Linked DNA regions of Jeotgalibacillus aurantiacus. The main gene of each other region encodes a partner of the protein of the gene in region 2 in a complex. Links are inferred from orthologs where the notes say so. Each region holds a gene or a part of one and is shown on either strand. Other genes may lie near its edges.

Region 1 (3,450 bases), on a different replicon or contig from region 2:
ATTTGGTCTTGTGGCTAGAGGAATTTACGGGGAAGGTAGCGAAGCTTTAGGTAACATCTTTCAAATTTCGAATCAGACAACACTCGGCAAGTCTGAGGAAGACATTGTGGAGGACCTCCAGCGGGTGGTGGATCAGATTATTGCCCAGGAGAAGTCGGCAAGGGAAGCGCTAGTGAAGGCTTCAGGCATTCAGCTTGAGGACCGCGTTTTCCGGTCTTACGGGACGTTGCGCTACAGCCGGGTGCTTGAATCGAAGGAAGCGGCTAAATGTCTGTCGGATGTTCGTCTTGGTATCGATTTAGGATTTATCGAGAATGTGTCGAGATCGATTTTAAACGAGCTGATGATTTTAACGCAGCCGGGCTTTCTTCAGCAATATGCTGGAGGGTTTTTACGGCCGGTGGAGCGGGACATGAGACGCGCATCGCTGATCCGGGAACGGTTGGAGATGGAAGAAAAGAAGGATAAAGGAGGATCAGAGATATGATGTTTGGACGATTTACAGAGAGAGCACAAAAAGTATTGGCATTGGCACAGGAAGAGGCGATTCGCCTATCCCATTCAAATATTGGCACTGAACATATTCTGTTAGGTCTGGTCCGCGAAGGTGAAGGCATTGCAGCTAAGGCACTTCAGACACTGAACTTAAGCACGGCAAAGATTCAGGAAGAGGTTGAAGAGCTGATCGGTAAAGGGACAGAGCAATCCCCTAGCGTGCACTATACACCGCGGGCTAAGAAAGTCATTGAGCTTTCCATGGATGAGGCCCGCAAGCTTGGACACTCTTATGTCGGAACAGAGCACATTCTTCTTGGTCTGATCCGTGAGGGTGAAGGCGTTGCGGCGCGCGTATTAAATAACCTTGGTGTGAGCTTAAATAAAGCCCGTCAGCAGGTATTGCAGCTTCTTGGCAGCAATGAGGCAGGCGGTCAGCAGGGCGGCTCAAACGCAGCGGCAAATACGCCAACGCTTGATGGTCTTGCCCGTGACTTAACCGTGATTGCCCGTGAAGGAAGTCTGGATCCGGTCATTGGCCGAAGCAAGGAAATCCAGCGTGTGATTGAGGTATTAAGCCGCCGTACGAAAAACAATCCGGTATTGATCGGGGAGCCTGGTGTTGGTAAAACAGCCATCGCAGAAGGGCTTGCCCAGCAGATCGTACAAAATGAAGTGCCTGAAATTCTTCGTGATAAGCGCGTGATGACGCTTGATATGGGAACCGTTGTTGCGGGTACAAAATACCGCGGTGAGTTTGAAGACCGTCTGAAAAAAGTGATGGATGAAATCCGTCAGGCCGGCAACATCATTCTCTTCATTGATGAGCTTCATACGCTGATCGGGGCTGGTGGGGCAGAAGGTGCGATTGATGCATCCAATATCCTGAAGCCGTCCCTTGCACGTGGAGAGCTCCAGTGTATCGGTGCCACAACACTTGATGAGTACCGTAAATATATCGAAAAAGATGCAGCGCTTGAGCGCCGTTTCCAGCCGATTCAGGTTGATGAGCCAACAGCGGAAGAATCTGTACTGATCTTAAAAGGACTGCGTGACCGCTATGAAGCGCACCACCGCGTATCGATTACCGATGCAGCGATTGAAGCAGCAGTTAAAATGTCAGACCGCTACATCTCAGACCGTTTCCTTCCGGATAAAGCGATTGATCTAATCGATGAAGCCGGATCAAAGGTTCGTCTTCGTTCTTATACAACGCCTCCAAACCTGAAGGAACTTGAAGCAAAGCTTGAGGGTATCCGTAAGGAAAAGGATGCTGCGGTGCAGAGCCAGGAATTTGAAAAGGCAGCTTCTCTTCGTGATTCTGAACAGAAAACGAAGGAAAAGCTGGAAGAAACGAAAAAGGAATGGAAAGAAAAGCAGGGTCAGGAAAATACCGAAGTGACGGTTGAGGATATTGCACATGTTGTATCCACATGGACAGGAATTCCGGTATCGCGTCTGGCAGAAACAGAGACACAGAAACTTCTGAACCTTGAAGAAACGCTTCATGGCCGTGTAATCGGACAGAAGGATGCTGTGACAGCCATTTCAAAAGCCGTACGTCGTGCACGTGCCGGTCTGAAGGATCCGAAGCGTCCGATCGGTTCATTCATTTTCCTCGGACCAACAGGAGTCGGTAAAACGGAGCTTGCTAGAGCACTAGCTGAATCCATGTTCGGTGATGAGGATGCGATGATCCGGATCGATATGTCTGAGTACATGGAAAAGCACTCGACATCCCGTCTGGTCGGTTCACCTCCAGGCTATGTCGGTTATGAAGAAGGCGGTCAGCTGACAGAAAAGGTTCGCCGTAAGCCTTACTCGGTTGTGCTGCTTGATGAAATTGAAAAAGCACACCCGGATGTCTTCAACATTCTTCTGCAGGTGCTTGAAGATGGACGCCTGACAGACTCTAAAGGACGCACAGTTGATTTCCGCAATGTGGTGCTGATCATGACATCCAACGTTGGGGCCAGCGCGCTGAAGCAGAATAAGCACGTCGGCTTCGCTGTGCAGGATTCCAACCAGGATTACAAGGATATGAAAGGCAAGGTGCTGGAGGAATTAAAGCGTGCCTTCCGTCCTGAATTCTTAAACCGTATTGATGAAACAATCGTCTTCCACTCTCTTGAAAAAGAGCATTTGAAAGAAATCGTTTCGTTAATGGCAGAAGAGCTTGTGAAGCGTCTGAAGGAGCAGGATATTACGCTATCCATCACGGAAGAGGCGAAGAGCAAAATTGCCGATGAAGGATTTGATCCTGAATACGGTGCGCGTCCATTGCGCAGAGCCATTCAGAAACAAATTGAAGATCGTCTCTCTGAAGAACTGTTAAAAGGAAACGTACTTCAGGGTTACACAGTTGAAATTGATTATAAGGACGGCGAATTTACGGTTAACCGTAAAGAAGAAGCAGACGTTACGTCGTAAGCAATCGTCAGAAGGTGCACGTGTTAAGGAAAAAGGCACGTGCACCTTTTTTCATCGTTAGGAGGCAGCAGTTAAGTGGCTAAGAAAAAAACAAAGTTTATGTGTGAATCCTGTGGCTATGAGTCAGCGAAATGGATGGGTAAGTGTCCGGGCTGCGGAGAGTGGAACACGATGGTCGAGGATATCACCATTACCGGCAAACAGCCCCGCAAATCCTTTACCCATACACCCGAAGGAACCCAGTCCAAGGCAACTCCACTCGTTAAGATAGAAACCCAGGATGAAACGCGTGTCAAAACGATGATGCCGGAATTAAACCGTGTGCTCGGCGGAGGCGTTGTACCGGGCTCAATGGTCTTAATCGGAGGGGACCCGGGGATCGGGAAATCGACCCTTCTGCTTCAGGTATCGTCCCAGCTGGCAGAAACGAAAAATAAAGTGCTTTATATTTCCGGTGAGGAGTCAGTCAAGCAGACGAAAATGCGGGCAGACCGTCTTGGCGTTACGTCAGAGGAGCTTTTAATC
Region 2 (3,174 bases):
CCTTGTATTCCTCGTCCCATTTTTCATCTGTGGAAAAAATAGCTTCTAAATCCCAAGTTAATTCTACGGGTACCTCACGTCGTTCCTTCAATGTTTGTACTGCCTGTTCTGCCATTTATTTCGTCCCCCTATCATTTTCTAGAACTTTCTTTATTTTCTCTTTTTTTAATGCTTCTTGCAACTATCTGGCATTATATAATTCTATGATTTTATGCATATAATTATTCATAAAATGTTCGACGACTTTATTTCTATTCTCAACACAATCAATTTTGAAAACAATATGGTCAGGGTTTAAAGAATATTGGTCCCCTATTTTTATTACGATATGGCAAGCTTCCATCATTTCGAGCCATTCATTTACGGATTCAGCTACAAAACGACAGCTGGTATCAGCTTGATTCCTTCTTAGGGCAATAACCCCTTGTTTTATGAGCTTCTCCATATAGATAATTAGTTTCTTCTCAGTCATAATCCCTCCCTTTTTCATGTATAAATATAGATAAGTCTGCCACTCACAGGCATATGTGGTGAAATTGAGGTTTGAACGCATAGGAAGACCATTCCATGGGGGATTAAGCAAGATTGTTTCTTTGCCTTCATACAGCATTCTGAGAAATTGATCTTTTATGCCGACATTATATTTATAGCGGTTAATAATCCACTTTTCACGGTGGATTAGATATGAGGAGAAAAGTTCAGCATCCAGGCTGCTGAACTTCACTGGGATGTGAGGGAACGGAACACATTCTTGAGGCAATCGCTCTAGCCTCACAATAAATGAATATTTTGAAAGTGGGGCAATGAGATAAATGATCATAAACGTTGTCATTTCAGAGGAATATAAAAGAAGAAAATACTGCTTGAGGGCTTCTGAATATCGTAGAAACTGCTGATGGAACTCGGTCAGTTTAACAATCCTGCTTTCGGAAAGTTGCAGGGTCTCATACGAAAGAATCCAAAACGGGATAATGTTTAATGAGCGGTAATCCTTTGTACGCTCAGACTTGATGTAAGGAGCGATTGCTGAACATTGATATTCAATCGCATATTCCAGATTACCCGATTTCACACCAATATCCGCTCTCCTGCCGATTTCCTCATATACCTTTTCCAGCTCAGGGTTCAATCCAAGACTATGTAACCAGCTATACAAAGATTTTTTTCCATTTAAGTGGTTGTCTGTTTCTCCTTCTGAAGCAGATGAACAGTTTTTTTTGGCATGATGAGCAAAATGAGGAATTTTAATTCTTCCTATTTTCAGGATAACAGGGGCTTTACATGAAGAGCAGATGAAAGAGGAATTAGCGTGGATTTTAGTCAGTTGATCTCTCGAGTTAAATTGGAACAGGGAAACAAGTTCGTTTTTCTCATTTAGTGCAGTCAGCATTTTTTCACCTCAAAAAAATCTGCACAGCCTTACTGAATTCAATAAAGCCGTGCAGACAAAATTATTTATGCAAAATACTGTTGTACATTTTTAAAGACATTGTCACTCATGACAACCTTACCATATTCTTCAAGTCGGTGAATCGTGAGCTGTGTTTCCTGGCCATATTCCAGAAGGATGCTTGAAATGTTTTCAAGATCGCCTTCATCAAAATATTCCTCAGGAAATTCGACAAACAGGTAATAAATCTCTTCATATACAAAAAGCTTTGAATGTAAGTCTTCATGGTCAAAACGTTTGGATAGTGAAATAACATCTTCAAAATCCTTGAATCTCAGGGTAATGTTCATTTCCTGATCAGGTGAAGAATCATCATCCATATCAAAATGATCACCTAGATAGTCCTCAATTTGATTGGTAATCGATCCACTCTGATTTTTATCATCCGGCATTGGCAGCTCAAATTTCTCTCCATCTTTTGTTACCTGCGCTTTTGTAACAAGGATCTCTAGACCTTTTTCAAGTGCCTGAACCTGAATCCAAAGCGGACCTTCAACAGCAAAGTCCTCTTCCTGATGAACTTCATCCATCATTTCCCAGAAGAGCTCTTCACTTTTGTCCCGGTTGTACCAGATTTCTTCACGGTCGAACCCTCTATCTTCAATATCGCCATACGAAATGTAAAACTTTACGGTATGATCGTTAATGCGTTCTATTTCCATCTTTCAACTCTCCCTTCCTATGTGTTGGATGAAGGGAATCTCCCCCCTAAGTCATAGGTGATAATACCTTCCATTACTTGTGAGAATAGGGTGATCTTTCTATACTGTTATTGTATGATAATTACGCCTCAAAGGGAAATTATAAACGTCTAATCTTTTTAATGATTGTCACTTGAGTGTAGACTATTTAGCGGTTAATTTCAAGCATTCTGAATTCACCGTGTACGCTCCATCCTTATACAGCAGCCGGCAACGAAAACAGTAAGACCAGGGGACAAGCTTTTTAAAATCATAAAAATAATAAAGTAATAAACAATGAAAAAGACTTGTCCGGCAAAAAAACGGGACAAGTCTCAGTATCAATCATTAATTAACCATTTTTTGAGCTTCAAGAAGCTGGAAAGTTCTAACTTTCCGTGGCAGGAATCGACGGATTTCATCTTCATTATATCCAACCTGAAGACGCTTTTCGTCCATAATAATCGGTCTGCGAAGCAGCCCTGGATTTGCCTGAATTAATTCAAACAGATCCTGCAGCGGTAGAGATTCTAAATCCACATTAAGCTTTTGAAAAATTTTAGAACGCGTTGAGATGATTTCGTCTGTTCCATCCTCTGTCATTCTCAATACTTCTTTGATTTCATCAATGCTTAATGGTTCAGAAAAAATATTACGCTCTGTATATGGAATCTCATGCTCTTCTAACCAGGCTTTTGCTTTCCTGCACGATGTACAGCTAGGTGAAGTGAACAAAGTTACCATGAACCATTCACACTCCCTCAATGAAAGAAATTTAAAATCATTTTAATTCTCTGATACCTAAATTAAAATTGTTTTAACTAAGATATCTTAATTTTATTATACACAAGTGTACAATAGTTGAACAGGGGGTTAACGAAATTGTCATAAAAGTGATATAAAGCTGTTTGTTCTTATATGATCTTGCATACATCTAATATTCCCGAAATACTTTTTTTTAAACACAAATTTTCAATCAGGATGATCTATTCTCAATTACACGTAATGATTGAAAATATTATATTCCTTCCAGAACGTCTTTTC

What was found.
Region 1: the proteins of mecA (region 2) and clpC are in contact, whole or in part, in a solved structure (PDB 3PXG), measured with the Bacillus subtilis proteins. The link is inferred for Jeotgalibacillus aurantiacus from one-to-one orthologs.

What each region holds. Positions count from the first base shown.
Region 1 is NZ_JACNMS010000008.1:69,506-72,955, reverse strand. Bases 84-3,204 are described here. They hold clpC (ATP-dependent protease ATP-binding subunit ClpC), read left to right. Parts: upstream 84-483; coding sequence 484-2,925; downstream 2,926-3,204. Other genes in these bases: radA (DNA repair protein RadA), read left to right, coding at 3,001-3,204; H7968_RS17185 (protein arginine kinase), read left to right, coding at 84-487. Also shown: more of H7968_RS17185, read left to right, coding at 1-83; more of radA, read left to right, coding at 3,205-3,450. UniProt on the Bacillus subtilis protein: Competence gene repressor; required for cell growth at high temperature. Negative regulator of comK expression. May interact with MecA to negatively regulate comK.
Region 2 is NZ_JACNMS010000002.1:786,467-789,640, forward strand. What follows is about bases 285-3,129. They hold mecA (adaptor protein MecA), read right to left. Parts: upstream 2,113-3,129; coding sequence 1,456-2,112; downstream 285-1,455. Other genes in these bases: H7968_RS08690 (competence protein CoiA), read right to left, coding at 285-1,390; spxA (transcriptional regulator SpxA), read right to left, coding at 2,479-2,874. Also shown: pepF (oligoendopeptidase F), read right to left, coding at 1-115; more of H7968_RS08690, read right to left, coding at 182-284; H7968_RS08705 (GNAT family N-acetyltransferase), read right to left, coding at 3,149-3,174. UniProt on the Bacillus subtilis protein: Enables the recognition and targeting of unfolded and aggregated proteins to the ClpC protease or to other proteins involved in proteolysis. Acts negatively in the development of competence by binding ComK and recruiting it to the ClpCP protease.